2 regions of the Maritimibacter sp. DP1N21-5 genome follow, and region 1 is predicted to be linked to the other one. Evidence: riboswitches for the same ligand, from Rfam matches in the RefSeq annotation. Region 1 holds a riboswitch; the other holds the start of a gene.
The links. Region 1 has a riboswitch for thiamine pyrophosphate ahead of thiD (bifunctional hydroxymethylpyrimidine kinase/phosphomethylpyrimidine kinase). Riboswitches for the same ligand answer to the same signal wherever they lie in the genome.
Positions count from the first base shown of each region.

Region 2: it holds a riboswitch for thiamine pyrophosphate, as region 1 does, so the genes downstream of both, thiB (thiamine ABC transporter substrate binding subunit) here and thiD (bifunctional hydroxymethylpyrimidine kinase/phosphomethylpyrimidine kinase) in region 1, are expected to answer to the same signal.

Region 1 is NZ_JAHUZF010000001.1:68,460-76,238, forward strand. Features, by position in the region: gene KJP29_RS00320 (FAD-dependent oxidoreductase) at 1-882, opposite strand, end outside; gene thiD (bifunctional hydroxymethylpyrimidine kinase/phosphomethylpyrimidine kinase) at 879-1,676, opposite strand; TPP riboswitch at 1,742-1,842, opposite strand; gene KJP29_RS00330 (sensor histidine kinase) at 2,514-3,905, opposite strand; gene KJP29_RS00335 (response regulator transcription factor) at 3,898-4,569, opposite strand; gene KJP29_RS00340 (tricarboxylate transporter) at 4,717-5,793, shown strand; gene KJP29_RS00345 (tripartite tricarboxylate transporter permease) at 5,875-7,779, shown strand, end outside.
Region 2 is NZ_JAHUZF010000007.1:41,633-49,411, forward strand. Features, by position in the region: gene KJP29_RS18180 (AEC family transporter) at 1-841, opposite strand, end outside; gene aroC (chorismate synthase) at 841-1,941, opposite strand; gene KJP29_RS18190 (EamA family transporter) at 2,058-2,933, shown strand; TPP riboswitch at 2,983-3,087, shown strand; gene thiB (thiamine ABC transporter substrate binding subunit) at 3,132-4,127, shown strand; gene KJP29_RS18200 (thiamine/thiamine pyrophosphate ABC transporter permease ThiP) at 4,132-5,673, shown strand; gene KJP29_RS18205 (ATP-binding cassette domain-containing protein) at 5,660-6,352, shown strand; gene KJP29_RS18210 (cytochrome c1) at 6,422-7,207, opposite strand; gene petB (cytochrome b) at 7,645-7,779, opposite strand, start outside.

The DNA of each region.
Region 1 (7,779 bases):
GTGCCGGAACAGGCCGTTTACATAAAGAACGCCGCCTGCCTCGGTGAGGCGCGGCAGGTGATCGGGAAATGCGGGGCGCGCGTCGGCGCCGATCTCGGCCAGCTCCGCCTCTGCGAATGCGGGGTCGAGCGCGTAGGCCGCCGACAGCAACTCCATGACCGAGCGCACCGTGGCGCGGCCCCGTTCGGCGCTTTCGATCTGGGTCGCGCCCAGCATGAAAACCCCGTCGCCGCGCGGCACGACATAAAGCGGAAACCGCGGGTGCAGCAGACGCACCGGCCGCTTGAGGTGGACGCCGGGCGCGCGCAGCACGACCATTTCCCCTTTCACGCCCCGGAGGTCGGAAAGCGCTTCGGAGGCGGCCAGCCCGGTGCAATCGACTACGCGATCGGCCGGCGTGGCTTCGGTCGTGAAGCGGACGCCTCGCGCGGCCAGCCGGTCGCGCAAAGAAAGCAGCGCGGCGCGCGGGTCCAGGTGCGCCTCTTTGGTCATCAGCAGGGCGCGGTCGAAACGTCCGGCGAGCTGCGGTTCCGCACTGGCGATGCCCTCGCGGTCCAGCCAGCGGTGGTTCGCGGTGCGGCGGGCGAAGATATCGAGTTCGCGCCGATCGCGTCCAAGGGTCACGACCAGCGTGCCCTCGCGATGCACTTCGGCCCCCTGTGCCTGCCACCAGTCGGCGGCGGCGCGACCCAGCCGGAACACCGGTTCCTCGGCCGAGAACCCTTCGCAATCCGGTGCCAGCATGCCACCGGCCCACCACGAACAGGACTGTGCGCCGGGTCCGCCGGCGGGGTCCGTCACCGTGATGCTGTGGCCGCGCCCTGCGAGTTCCGCCGCAACGCATAGCCCGGCGACGCCGCTGCCCCGGATCGTGACCCTCATGACCAGACCTCATGGAAGTGATGCACCGGGCCGTGGCCCCCGCCGATTTGCAGCCCCTCCGCCGCGCGGATCGCGCCCTGGAGCCAGACGTGCGCGCGCCCGACTGCCTGTGACAGGGGCAGGCCCCGTGCCAGCCCGGCGGCAATGGCCGAGGACAGGGTGCAACCGGTGCCGTGGGTGTTCTGGGTGGCGATGCGGTCGGCCTTGAAGGCTTTCGTGCCCGCTGCGGTGACCAGCCAGTCGGTGCAGGTCTCGCCCCTGCGGTGGCCGCCCTTCATCAGCACCGCCCCCGCGCCCATCGCCAACAACCGCCGCCCCTGCTCCTGCATGTCTTCGTCCGTGTCGGCGTGGACTGCGTTCAACAGGCGGGCGGCTTCCGGTAGGTTGGGGGTCAGGACCGTGGCGCGCGGCAGCATGTGGCGGCAGAGCGCCAACACCGCGGTATCTGGCAGGAGCGCATCGCCGGATTTGGCCACCATCACCGGGTCCAGCACCACGGCCCCGGGAAATCCCGAGATGGCCCCGGCCACGCATTCCACCAGGTCGGGTGTGCCCAGCATCCCGACCTTGATCGCGTGAACCTCGATGTCCTCCAGCACTGTCGCGACCTGCGCTTCGATCACCTCGAGCGGGACCGGGTGCACGGCGCGCACCGCTCGGGTGTTCTGCGCGGTGATCGCTGTAATGACGCTGGCACCGTAGACACCCAGGGCCGAAAAGGTCTTCAGGTCCGCCTGGATCCCGGCGCCGCCGCCGCTGTCGGACCCGGCAATGGTGAGAACTGTGGCTGTCACGTCCGTCCATCCGCTTGTCAGGGTCAGGGCGCGACAGGACATCAAGGGTGACCATGGGTCTTCGGACGGTCACGATGACTGTTTCCTACGCCGGTCCTAACCGGTTCAGGTTCAATGGGTTCGCGTGAAAGCGTCTCAGCCCCGAGGGGCACCCCAACAGATCTGCCTACTGTGTAGGAAGGAATGGCCGCAGGGTCAAGGAACGACCATTTTGCGCCTCGCGGCCCGCAAGGGTTCGCTTCGCCGACCGGTCTTGCAGGCTTTTTCAGGCAATCAGGTCTGGCTTGCGACGCGCTGCACCTGACAGTGCGATGCATTGTCGATGGGGCAAGAGGCGGACGCGGCGCCGTGGTCCCGCGACACCCGAACGGTGAAACGCGAGGGGGCCCGGCGTCGGGTGCCGGCAAGGCTCGTCATGAAAACGTCGCGGCGCAGGTGGGACGGTGCGACTGCACGGGTCCGGATCAGTTGGCCCTTGCCGAAAGCGGGGGCAAGTTTCCAAGCATTGCGGAGAAGGAAGCCACGAGAGCGCCTTTCGGCGTGAAACTCGGTAACATCCAGTCTGTGACCGCACCGATGAGACGTGAAACCATCGAAGCCTTCGCCAGACTCCGGATCTTTTCTCAAGGCTACCAAGGGCAATGCGGCACGAGCAAATCCCCGGATCCGACCAGATAAGTGTTCAATCAGCCAGATCGTATGAAGTGCCTAGATGCTCTTGTAGCCCGTGGGTATCGATCCATGACCAGCCATGGTGCAAGTATCTTCGAGCACGACACTCGAGACAGATGGGCTTTGCCTTGCACGCGGCGCAGAACATATCGCCGGACAGCGCGGCTACGCCGGCTTGGTTGCCGCCGGCAACTCGAGCCGAAAGCGCGTTCCACGATCGACGTTCTCCAAGCGTACCTTGCCATTGTTCTTGCGGATCACCTGTTCGACGATTGCCAGCCCCAGACCCGTTCCTTCGCCGTGACGCAGCTGGGAAAACCGGCGGAACGCTGTTTCTTCCTCTTCCGGCGGAATTCCGATGCCATCGTCTTCGACGGTGACGACGATGGTGTCGCCGTCTCGGGCGGTGCTGACTGAGATTCTCCCCATCGTGGGACCACCGTGTTTGAGGGCGTTCTCCACAAGATTGGTCAGCGCCTCGCCGATCAGGACGGGATCGCCCTCGATCTCGAGACGCTCGTCGGCCGGGTCAAGTGAAAATCTCAGATCGCGGGACAGGACGGAGGGGGCGATGCCACGGCAGACTTCTTCGACGATTGTGTTCAGGTCAAACCGCGTCACCGATCCGCCGTAGCCGTAGCGCAGACGTTCAAGCTGGAGCAACTGGCTTGTCAGCCGGGCCGCGGCGCGGGCGGCCGAGATCAGCTCGGCCTGACGGACGGAGCGTTCGGTGTCGTCGCGGACATCCGGCAGGGTTTCCGCGAGTGCCAGCAGCGCTGCGGTCGGGTTGCGCAGCTGATGAGCGGCATCGGAAATGAAGGCTTGATGTGCCTCGATACTGTCGCGGACCTGCCCGAAGAGGCGGTTCAGCGTCGAGACCACCCCGGCGACCTCGGTTGGCACGGGTCTGCGAATCCGACCGAGATCGTCGGGCGATCTTTTCTGGATCGCTTCCTGCAGGTCGTTGAGCGGGCGAAGCCCGACCTGCACCCCGAACCAAACCACGAGGGCCAAGGCGACCATCAGGCCTGCCATGACGGTTATTGCGCGCAGAGCCAATTCCTGGGCGAACGCCTGACGGTCGCTCACCCGCTGCCAGACAGTCACGACCGTTTCGCCGGAGAGATTGTCGATCGTGCTTGCCTCGGTCATACGCAGCACCCGCATGTCTTCACCGCGATAGTTGGCAATGTAGTAGCCGGGTTCGGATTGCGGCATGTGCTGGTCGGGCCGCGGCGGATAGGCATATCCGGTGACATAGTAGCCCCCCGGCCCGGTCACATGATAAAAAACCTCGCCGCCGCCCGCGTCCGAGATGAAATTGCGCGTGCTGGGGGACAGCGCATCGCCGCCCGAGATTGCCACATCGCGGGAAATGGCCAGTGCTGCCGCCAGCAGGCTACGATCGAAAAGGTCTTCGGACGTGCGCTTTGCGGCCTCGAACCGCCACAGGCCCAACAGGACCGACACCACCAGCAGAGGCGGAAGGATGACCAGAAACAGCCGCAGGCGCAGCGACATCGGCCGGTGCCTGACCGGCCTGCGGGTTCTAGCCATTCTCTACTTCCAGCATGTATCCCAGACCGCGCGCTGTCTTGATCCTAATGCCATATGGCTCCAGTCGCTTTCGCAGGCGGGAGATATGCGGCTCGATCGCGCTTTCCTCGGCGTCCGATCCGATCCCGTAGACGTGATTCATGAGTTGGCCTTTTGACACCAGCCGCCCGCGACGTTCCAGAAGGCATTCGAGCGTGGCGATTTCCTTCCGCGGAATGTCAAAGGGCTGTTCGTCGAGAAGAAGCTGCCGCCCGGTGCGGTCAAAGACCAAAGGACCCAGCATGTCCCGTTCGGAAAATTCGAGGTTCTTGCGGCGGGCCATCGCGCGCAGTCGCGCTTCCAGTTCGTCCATATCGAAGGGCTTGGTCAGGTAATCGTCGGCACCCGCATCCAGGCCCGCGACGCGTTCCGCCGTTTCGGAGCGCGCGGTCAGCAGGATCACGGGCGTCCCGTCGCCACGCCGCCGCATCGCACGCAGTACCGCCAGCCCGTCCATCTGCGGAAGGTTGAGATCGAGCACGATCAGATCGGCGCCTTCCCGTCGGAGAAAGGCATCGGCTTCGGCGCCGTCGTGAAGCAGGTCAACCGAATGGCCCCTGTCGCGCAGACGGAAAGCGATTCCGTGGGCCAGCGCCTCGTTATCTTCTATGACTGCAATACGCATGGTCACGCATTTGTCACGATGCGCAAGTTTCACGCAAGCTTGGAACGGCATTGTGCCGGGGTTGGAGGAGGGAATCATTCCCTTGAACGGCTAAAATAGCGCGCCGCGCTCCTGCTCGGCGCCCACAGGGTCTATGGGAGGAAACCAATGACCATCAAGCATCTCGCCAGCTCTGCTGCGGTTCTCGCGATAATGACTGGCACGGCATTCGCCGAGGTCGATTTCGAAGGCAAGACGATCGAATGGGTGATCCCGTTCTCGGAAACCGGCGGGTCGGCCAAATGGGCAAACTTTTTCGCGCCGCTACTCTCTCAGGAATTGCCTGGCCAGCCCACGGTCGTCGTGAAGTTCATGCCGGGCGCCGGATCGACCAAGGGCGCAAACTGGTTTCAGGAACAAGAACACAAGGATGGCACCTTGCTGTTCGGGTCCTCGGGTTCGACACAGTTCCCTTATCTTCTGAACGACCCCCGCGTTCGCTACGAATATGGTGACTGGATTCCAGTTATGGCCACGGGCACCGGTGGCGTCGCCTATCTCAACCCCGAGGATGGTGCGAAATTCGACGGTTCGGCCGATGGCCTGAAGGATGTGAGCCTGATTTTCGGGTCGCAAGGTGCCACGGGTCTTGACCTCGTACCGCTCCTTGCGTGGAAGATGCTCGGCATGAACGTCGAGCCGGTATTCGGCATCAAGGGCCGTGGGGATGGCCGCCTGATGTTCGAGCGCGGCGAAGCGACGATCGACTACCAGACTTCCTCGGGCTATCTGTCGGGTGGCGCGGAACTGGTCGAGGCTGGCACAGCCGTTCCGATGATGTCCTGGGGCGCGCTGGACGAAGACGGCAACATCGTGCGCGATCCGACCTTCCCCGACATGCCGTCCTTCAAGGAAGTCTGCGCGGCCACCGAGGGCTGCGAGACCGAGGGGGTCGCATGGGACGCCTGGAAGGCCTTCTTCATCTCCGGCTACCCGTCGCAGAAGATCGCCTTCCTTCCCAAAGGCACCCCGCAGGATGTCGTCGACACCTATGTGGCCGCCTTCGAGGCGGTTCGGGCGCATCCCGACTTTGCCGACATCTCGTCCAACGAGGTGGGTGAATACCCGATGTTCGTCGGTGAAGGCGCCGAGAATGCGGCCAAGGAAGCCACGACGGTGACCCCCGAGGCGAAAGCCTATGTCATCGACTGGCTCAAAGAGTCCTACGGCGTGACGATCGAGTAATCGTCCGCCCGGCAGGTCCTGCTTCTCCCTGCAGGGCCTGCCACCCCCGCCTCTTAAATCCTCAACAGAAAGAACGGTGCGATGGATCTCTTCGCGACCGCCCTGCCGGCGCTTGCCGATGCCTGGGCTCTCATTCTGCAACCTGTCGTCCTGGGTCATCTCGTTCTGGGCGTCGTCATGGGTCTCGCCGTCGGCGTGTTCCCCGGGCTGGGCGGCATCGCAGGCCTGTCCCTGCTTCTGCCCTTCATGTTCGGCATGGATCCGGTTCTGGGTCTCGCGCTGATGATCGGCATGGTGGCGGTGGTGCCGACATCGGACACGTTCTCGTCGGTGCTCATGGGCATCCCGGGGTCATCAGCGTCACAGGCGACAGTTCTTGACGGTTTCCCGCTGGCGCGCAAGGGACAGGCGGCGCGGGCGCTGGCGGCGGCCTTTACCGCTTCGCTGTTCGGAGGCCTGGTCGGGGCGGTGTTCCTGACGCTCTTCATCGTCGTCGCGCGTCCGCTCGTGCTGGCCTTCGGCCTGCCCGAGATGCTCATGATTTCCATTCTCGGCCTGTCCATGGTCGCCGTCCTCGCAGGTCGGGTCGCGCTCAAGGGTCTGGCAGCCGCCGGGCTCGGTATGCTGATCGGCACCATCGGCGTCGCCGATGCGGGAGGGTCGCTGCGCATGGCGAGCTACGATTTCCCCTATCTGACGGACGGTCTGCAACTGGTCATCGTTGGTCTTGGCATCTTTGCGGTGCCCGAGATCGTCTCGCTCCTGCGGCAGGACCGGTCAATTGCCAAGAACGCCTCGCTCGGTGCCGGTTGGATGGACGGGGTGCGAGACTGGTTCGAGAACAAGTGGCTGTCGGTGCGCTGTTCGCTGATCGGTGTTCTGGTCGGCGTGATCCCCGGCCTTGGCGGCTCTGTCGTCGACTGGATCGCCTATGGTCACGCTGTCCAGACCACCAAGGACAAGTCGCAATTCGGCAAGGGCGAGATCCGCGGCGTGATCGGGCCGGAAAGCTCGAACAACGCCAAGGAAGGCGGCGGGTTGGTTCCGACGCTGCTGTTCGGCATCCCCGGATCGGGCTCGATGGCGATCTTCATCGGGGCGATTGCCCTGCTCGGGTCGGGTGACATCGAGGTCGGCCCCGCCATGCTGCGCGACAACCTCGACATCACCTATTCCATCGTCTGGTTGCTGGCGCTGGCCAATGTCGTGGGCACGCTTCTGTGCATCGGCGTGTCGGGCGGGATCGCGCGGCTCACCACGATCCGCTTCACCTATCTCGCGCCGTTCCTGTTCATGCTGATCGCCTTTGCGGCTTTCCAGTCGGGCCAGAACTTCGAAGACATCCTGGCGCTTTTTGCTATCGGTCTGATCGGCATCTTCCTGCGCCGCTTCGACTGGTCGCGTCCGGCGTTCCTGATCGGCTTCGTGCTGTCCAACCCGGTCGAGAAATTCTCGAACCAGGCTTTCCAGATTGCGTCGTTCCGTTTCCGCAAGTCCTTTGAGGAGGGCATCGATTACATCTTCTCACCGATCGTGATTGTGCTTCTGATCGTGACGGTGGTCTCGGTGGTTCTGGGTCTTCGTCAGGCCAAGACCATCATGGCCGAGGGCGACGTGCAGTCGGGTTCCAAACGGGCGCCGGTCATCTTTCTCTTCGTCATCATGGCCTATGTCGTGGTCGCGCTCATCAATGCGAGCCTGATCCCGAACTACAATATGACTGACAAGATCGTGCCGCTTCTGATCGGTGGGATCACGCTGGTCGCGTTGCTCATCCTGCTCGGGCAGATGATCCGTCGGCCCGAGACGGACGCGATCTTCGCCGACAAGGAATCCTCGGGCGAGGATGCCGATGCGCCCTATGGGCTCTGGGGCACGCTTGCGTGGTTCTCTGGGCTCATTGCGGCGACCTACGTGCTCGGCTTCATCCTCGCGCTCGCACTTTTCCTCGTGACTTTCCTCAGGGTTCGGGCACAGGCGGCATGG
Region 2 (7,779 bases), on a different contig from region 1:
TGCCTGACACAAGCACTGTGTAGATCGCGAAGGATGGCACGGCAGCGGATATGATCGCGGCGGCGCGCACGTCCGCGTCCAGACCGAGACCGAGCGCGACAAGGGCCCAGGCAACCAGCGCCACCATGAGCGGATGCACGATGAGCTTCATCGCAGCAATCTGAGCACCCATGGCGCGGTTTCCGGTGGTCGCGAGCCCGGCAAGCGACGCGCCGATGACAACGAGCGCGAGGGCCGAGGCGGAATTTGCGAACATCGTGGTCAGGCGGTGCAAGGGCTCTGGCAGCGACAGGCCGAGAGTCGAAAACACGACGCCCAGGATCAGCCCGATGATCATCGGGCGCCTGAGCACGCCGAGGAACACCCGCCTCAGCTTCACACCGCCGCTACCTTCGGCCCCACGCGCCATTTCGATGGCGACGAGGAGCAACGGAATGAACACGACGTTCTCGATCAGGAAGTTCATCGACAGGATAACGCCCGCATCGCCGGGAAACAGGATCGTCATGAGCGGAAAGCCGACGAAGGCGGAGTTCGGCACCACCGACCCCATGAGCGCGACGGCCCGACGCATCGGACCCGTCCGCGAAAACCAGAGGAAACTGACCGCGAGTGTCGCCAATCCGCCCAGGAACATCGTCACCATGAATGGCAGCGAAAACACCTCGGCGATGGGACGGCTCGCCACCGCATTGAAGATGAGCGGCGGCAAGGCGACGTTGATAACGAACTTCGACAGGAGCCCGGTCTGCGGTGGTGTCAGGAACCCGGTGCGCGCCAGCCCAAAGCCGATGGCGATGGCCGCGAAGATCGGGAAAGTGATCCCGAGGATGGCGAGCATCAGCCGATCGTTCCGCGCGGACCATTCCCCACCTGCGCCCGGTGCAGAAGCAGGTGGTCAAGGATCACGCAGGCCGCCATCGCCTCGGCCACCGGGACGGCGCGGATGCCGACACAGGGGTCGTGGCGACCCTTCGTGACGATCTCGGCGGGTTCGCCCGACTTGGTGATCGTCTTGCGCGGAGTGAGGATCGACGACGTCGGTTTCACGGAAAACCGCACCACGATGTCCTGCCCGGTCGAGATCCCGCCAAGGATGCCGCCGGCGTGGTTCGAGCTGAACTCGGGCCCGTCCGGCCCCATCGAAATCTCGTCCGCGTTCTCTTCTCCGGTCAACCGTGCCGCATTCATGCCCTCGCCGATTTCAACGCCCTTGACCGCGTTGATCGACATCATCGCGGCCGCAAGGTCGGTGTCGAGCTTGGCATAGATCGGCGCACCAAGACCTGCGGGCGCGCCGCGCACGACGACCTCGATCTCGGCGCCGACGGAAGACCCCGACTTGCGCAGGTCGTTGAGGTAGCCTTCCCAGGTCGCAGCCGCCCGCGCGTCAGGCGTCCAGAACGGGTTCCGTTCGATCTGCTCCCAGTCGATGTCCGCCCGTTCGATCCCGTGCACGCCCATCCGCGTCATGTAGCCCCGGATCTCGATCCCCGGCGCGATGGCCTTGATCGCCTCGCGGGCTAGCCCGCCGGCCGCCACTCGCGCCGCCGTTTCGCGTGCAGACGACCGCCCACCCCCGCGCGGATCGCGGATGCCGTATTTGAGCCAGTAAGTGATGTCGGCATGACCGGGACGAAATTTCTCGGCGATCTCGGAATAATCTTTCGAGCGCTGATCGGTGTTCTCGATCATGAGCTGCACCGGAGTTCCGGTGGTCTGGCCCTCGTAGACGCCCGAAAGGATGCGGACCTCGTCTGCCTCGCGCCGCTGGGTCGTGAACTTGTTCTGACCGGGTTTGCGGCGATCGAGCCAGTGCTGGATCATGCCCTCGTCGATGGCCACGCCGGGCGGCACACCGTCCACCGTCGCGCCAAGCGCGGGTCCGTGGCTTTCGCCCCAGGTCGTCACGCGGAAGATATGTCCAAATGTGTTCATCATGGCCCGGCTCCTTTCGCGTTTCGATATACGCCGCGCGCGGAATTCTCAACGCGCAATCAGGCAGTTCTTGACGCGCGGGGATGACGGCGTAGCGTGAAGGTCCAAGCAGAGTGCCCATGTCCCGTCTCACCGATACCCTGATCACCGCATTGACCCCGATCATCTGGGGCACGACCTATATCACCACGACGCAGTTCCTGCCCGAGGGATACCCGATGCACGCCGCGCTCTTGCGGTCGCTGCCGGCCGGGCTGATCCTGCTCGTCGTGACGCGCAACCTGCCACCACGCGACTGGCTCGGGCGGATTGCGGTGCTCGGCGTGCTCAACTTCTCCCTTTTCTTCGTGGCGCTCTTCATCGCCGCCTACCGCCTGCCCGGCGGCGTCGCGGCGACCGTGGGTGCGATCCAGCCGCTTATTGTTCTCGTCTTCGCCCGCCTTGCGCTGGGCACGGTCCTGCGCCCGGCCTCGGTCGCGGCGGCCATCGCCGGGCTCGTCGGCGTCGGGATGCTGGTCCTTGGTCCCGATGCGCAGCTTGATCCCGTCGGGGTTGCGGCCGCACTTCTGGGCGCCCTGTCCATGGGAGCGGGGGTCGTGCTGGCGCGGCGGTGGCAACCGCCGGTCTCCCCCCTCACCTTCACGGCATGGCAATTGACCGCTGGGGGTATCTTCCTGCTCCCGGCCACGCTCATCATGGAACCGGCCCTCCCCGCGCTGACGATGTCCAATCTCGCGGGCTATCTCTGGCTTGGGGTCGTGGGCGGCGCCCTGGCCTATTTCCTGTGGTTCCGGGGGATCGCCCGACTGGACCCGGCGGGCGTGACGGGACTTGGGTTCCTGTCGCCTCTCTCGGCCATCCTCATCGGCTGGGTGGTTCTGTCCGAGGCACTGACGCCGGTCCAGATCGTGGGCGCCATCGTGATCCTGGCCTCTGTCTGGGCATCGTCCCGCGCAGCGCGCCCGTCACAGGCCCCTCTGTCCGTCCGTCAGTAGCCGACGTATGCGCCCGCCCTTGAAGCGGTGCACGTCTTTGCATAGTCTCTGCAGCACCTCGGGGTGTGAGCTGAAGAGCTCGCTGAGATGCGCAAGCGAACCCGTTGAACCTGAACCGGCTCATACCGGCGGAGGGAAGGTAAGGGCCGACGACCACGTCTTCCTACCCGACTTTCGCCCGTCGCAATGGAGGATGACATGAAAACAGCCATCATCGCCGCGGGTCTTGCTGCTCTTGCCGCCATGCCTGCAGGCATGGCCAGCGCTCAAGACACGCTGACCGTCTATACCTATGACAGCTTCGTTTCCGAATGGGGACCGGGGCCGATCATCAAGGAGAACTTCGAGTCGCAATGCGACTGCACGCTCGAGCTTGTCGCCGTTGGCGACGGGGCCGAACTGATTTCGCGGCTCCAGCTCGAAGGCGACCGGACGGAGGCCGACATCGTGCTCGGCATCGACGAGAACCTGACCGCGGTGGCCCGCGACACGGCCATGTTCGCGCTTCACGGTGTCGACAGCCCGGATCTGTCCATGCCCGTGGCGTGGGAAAACGACATGTTCCTGCCCTTCGACTGGGGCTACTTCGCCTTCGTCTACGACAAGACCAAGGTCGAAAATCCCCCCGCGAATTTCGAGGAGCTCGCCGACAGCGACCTGACGATCGTGATTCAGGATCCGCGCTCCTCCACGCCCGGGCTTGGCCTGCTGCTTTGGGTCAAGGCGGTCTATGGCGAAGAAGCCGGCGCCTACTGGGAACGCCTGTCCGACAATATCGTGACCGTCACCAAGGGCTGGTCCGAGGCCTATGGGATGTTCCTTGAAGGGGAGGCCGACATGGTTCTGTCCTACACCACCTCGCCCGCCTATCACCTGTTGGCCGAAGACGACGACACCAAGGCGGCCATCGCCTTTGAAGAAGGCAATTACATGCAGATCGAAGTCGCGGGCAAAATCGCGACAACCGACGAGCCCGAGCTGGCCGACCAGTTCCTCGACTTCATGCTGACCGACGGGTTCCAGTCTGCGATCCCAGAGACCAACTGGATGTATCCGGCTCATACGCCGCAGGAGGGTCTGCCCGAGGGATTCGAGAGTGTCGTGCCAGAAAAGGCCCTGATCTACTTCGGGACCGAGGCGCGGGACATCCGAGACGTGGCGCTCGAAGAATGGCGCGCGGCGCTGTCTCAATAGAATCATGACACGCACCACGGCGACGGGCAGCCTCGCGCTGGCCGTCGTCCTTCTCTTCACACTGGGCACGCTTGCCGCGGTTCTGATCCGGGCCGAGGCGCTGTCGGGTTTCGGCCCCGCCGACTGGGCCGCCCTGCGCTTCTCGCTCGTGCAGGCCACGCTGTCCGCGACGCTATCGATCCTCCTCGCGATTCCTCTGGGCCGCGCCATCGCGCGGCGTCGGTTTCCCGGGCGGGGGCTGCTCATTATGCTCCTGGGCGCGCCTTTCATCCTGCCGACGATCGTCGCGGTCTTCGGCCTCATCTCGGTCTTCGGACGCTCTGGCATCGTGTCGGATGTTCTGGGTTTTGTCGGGCTGGAGCCGATTTCGATCTATGGCTTTCATGGCGTCGTTCTGGCGCATGTCTTCTTCAACCTGCCACTGGCCACCCGTCTTGTCCTGCAAGGCTGGCTCGCCATTCCCGCCGAACGGTTTCGCCTGGCCGCCTCGCTGGGGTTCCGCGCGCGCGATGTGACGCGCTGGCTGGAACGTCCCATGCTGCGCGAGGTGTTGCCCGGCACCTTCCTCGTCATCTTCCTTCTGTGCCTCACGAGCTTTGCCGTCGCGCTGGCGCTGGGCGGCGGGCCGAAGGCGACAACAATCGAGCTTGCCATTTATCAGGCCTTCAACCTCGAGTTCGACCTCGGCAAGGCCGCGCTTCTGGCACTGGTCCAGTTCGCGCTCGGGCTCGCCGTCGCCCTGATCGCCTTCCGGGTCGCCCTGCCCACGGGCTTTGGCGCGGGGCTTGATCGGAGCCTGCGCCGGTGGGACGCGGCGGGACCGGGTTTCGTCCTTATGGACACGGTCATCATCGCCCTCGCCACCGTCTTTCTCGTCCTGCCCATTACGATGATCGCTCTCGATGGGCTTCCACGCCTGCTCTCCTTGCCTGCGTCCATCTGGTGGGCGGCGCTGCGCTCGCTCGGGATCGCACTGACCTCGGTCGTCGTCACGCTGGCGCTCGCCCTGCCGATGGCGGCGCTCTCGGTGAAAAGCAGGTTGCGCGTGGTGGAGGGGATCGGCTCCCTGACGCTGGCCGCCTCGCCTCTGGTCATCGGCACCGGGCTCTTCATCATCCTGTTTCCCCTAACGGACCCCTTCGCGCTCGCTTTTCCTGTGACGGCCATGGTGAACTCGGTGATGTCCCTGCCCTTCGCGCTGCGCGCGCTCGTTCCCGCGCTCGGCCAGATCGAAGCTGATTATGGCCGGCTCGCGGATGGGTTGGGTATGTCAGGTTGGGCGCGGCTGCGCCTGCTTTGGCTGCCACGTCTGCGCCGCCCGCTCGGGTTCACGATGGGGCTGTCCGCCGCGCTCTCCATGGGCGACCTTGGCGTGATCGCCCTCTTCGCCGCGCCGGATGCGCCCACGTTGCCCCTTCAGATCTATCGTCTCATGGCCGCCTATCGTATGCCGGATGCAGCGGGCGGGGCGCTGGTTCTACTGGTCTCGAGCCTTGCTCTGTTCTGGATCTTCGACAGGGGCGGTCGCGCTCATGCTGACACTTGACCATGTGACCGTGATCAACGGGGACTTCACCCTGACCGCTGATATGCAGGTCGCCAAGGGCCACAAGGTCGCCATTCTGGGACCCTCGGGGTCCGGAAAATCCACGCTGCTGGCCGGCATCGCCGGGTTTCTGGATGTCACCGGACAGATGAGTTGGGACGGCCGCGATCTTGCGCCCCTCGCACCGGCGGATCGGCCCGTCAGCATGATCTTTCAGGACAACAACCTCTTCCCCCATCTCACCGCCGCTCAGAACGTGGGCCTTGGACTACGCCCCGACCTGCGCCTGGGCCGCGCGAATCGGGAGCGGGTCGAGGAAGCCCTCGCCCATGTGGGCCTTCACGGGCTCGGCCCGCGCAAACCAGCGCAGCTCTCCGGTGGTCAGGTCGCGCGCGTCGCTCTGGCCCGCGCGCTTCTGCGCGACAAACCCCTGATGCTGCTCGATGAACCTTTCGGCGCGCTCGGTCCCGCCCTGCGCGCCGAGATGCTGGACCTCGTCGCCCGTCTCGCCGAGGAAACATCGGCGACCCTCCTGATGGTCAGCCACGAACCGGAAGACGCCAGGCGAATCGCCGATGACATCATCCTGGTGTCCGAAGGACACGCGGACGCCCCCGTTCCGGTCGCCGATATCTTCGCCAACCCGCCCGAAGCTCTTCGCAACTACCTGGGGCGCTGACCCGAACCTTTCACCCAAGAAAAAGGGCGCCCCGAGAGGCGCCCTTCCTAATTCCGAGGCGGAAAGAGATCAGAGATCCATTTCCTTGCCGTATTTGTGCGGCGCCCAGAGTTTCTTGTTGGTGAGGTAGAGCAGCGAGGCCAGGATCACCAACATGATGAAGCCGACGAAACCGGCCTGCTTGCGCGCCATCATCTTGGGCTCGGCGGTCCACATCAGGAAGGCCGACACATCCATCGACATGGAGTCGAGGTCGTTCGCATGGCCGTCGTCGAAGTCGACAAGACCGTCGTCCATCGGCTGCGGCATGGAGATGAAGCCACCCGAGAAGGCGTCATTCCCGTAAAGGAAGTTGCCCGCAACCTCGGTTTCCTCACCGTTGTAGCTCGTCAGGATCGCGTGGATGTATTCCGGACCACCGATGCCCTTGAAGAACTGGTTGATGCCAAGGCCGTAGGGGCCATGGAACCCGGCGCGGGCCTTCGCCATGAGCGACAGGTCCGGACCCATGCCTTCGCCGGTCACGGCCGGGAAGTTGTCGGACGGCAGGGCGGGACGGAAATCGTCCAGCTCGGCGTCGAATACTTCGAAGTTCTCGGCAGCATAGGCCCGCACTTCGTCTTCCGTGTAGTTCAGGCCACCGCTCTCGTAGAGCGAACGGATCGGCACGAACTTGAGCCCGTGACAGGCGCGGCAGACTTCGGTGTAGATCTTCAGGCCACGCTGAAGCTGTTCCACGTCGTATTTGCCGAACGGTCCTTCAAAGGAAAAGGCGACGTCTTCGATGTGCGCCGTCTCATGGCCACCGGCCGCGGCGTGCTCTTCGCCTTCGGCAGGGTGGTCTTCGGTGACGATGTCGGCTTCCTCGTCCGCGAGGGTCTCTTCCATCGCGGGCTCCGCGACAGCCGGCTGTTCCGCCTGAAGCTCTTCCGCAGCCGGCTCTTCAGCCGGCGTTTCTTCGGTGGCGGTTTCCTCGGCAGGCGCTTCTTCCGTCGCGGCGTCCTCGGTCGTCTCCTCGGCGGGCGCTTCCTCTTCGGTCGCGGCCTCCTCAGTGGGCTCCTCGGTGGCAGGCTCTTCTGCCGGCGCCTCGTCCGTTGCCGCCGGTTCTTCGGCAGCGGGTTCTTCCGCCGCCGGGGTTTCGGTGGTTTCGGTTTCGGTCGCCTGATCCGTCGCCGTATCGGCCGCCGGGTCTTCGGTGGTCGTGTCCTGCGCGGTCACACCATAGGTGCTGAGCGCGAGGGCGGTGATCGCCGTAAGGGTGAGTTTCTTGATCATTGTCTTAAGACCCTCTCTCACTCGGCCGCCGTCGGGGCGTCGGGATAGTGGTGTTTGAAGTCTTCCTCGATGGTCGCCGGCGGTGTCGTCGGCTTCTCGAACACGCCCAGAAGCGGGAGGATCACGAGGAAGTAGGCGAACCAGTAGGTGGA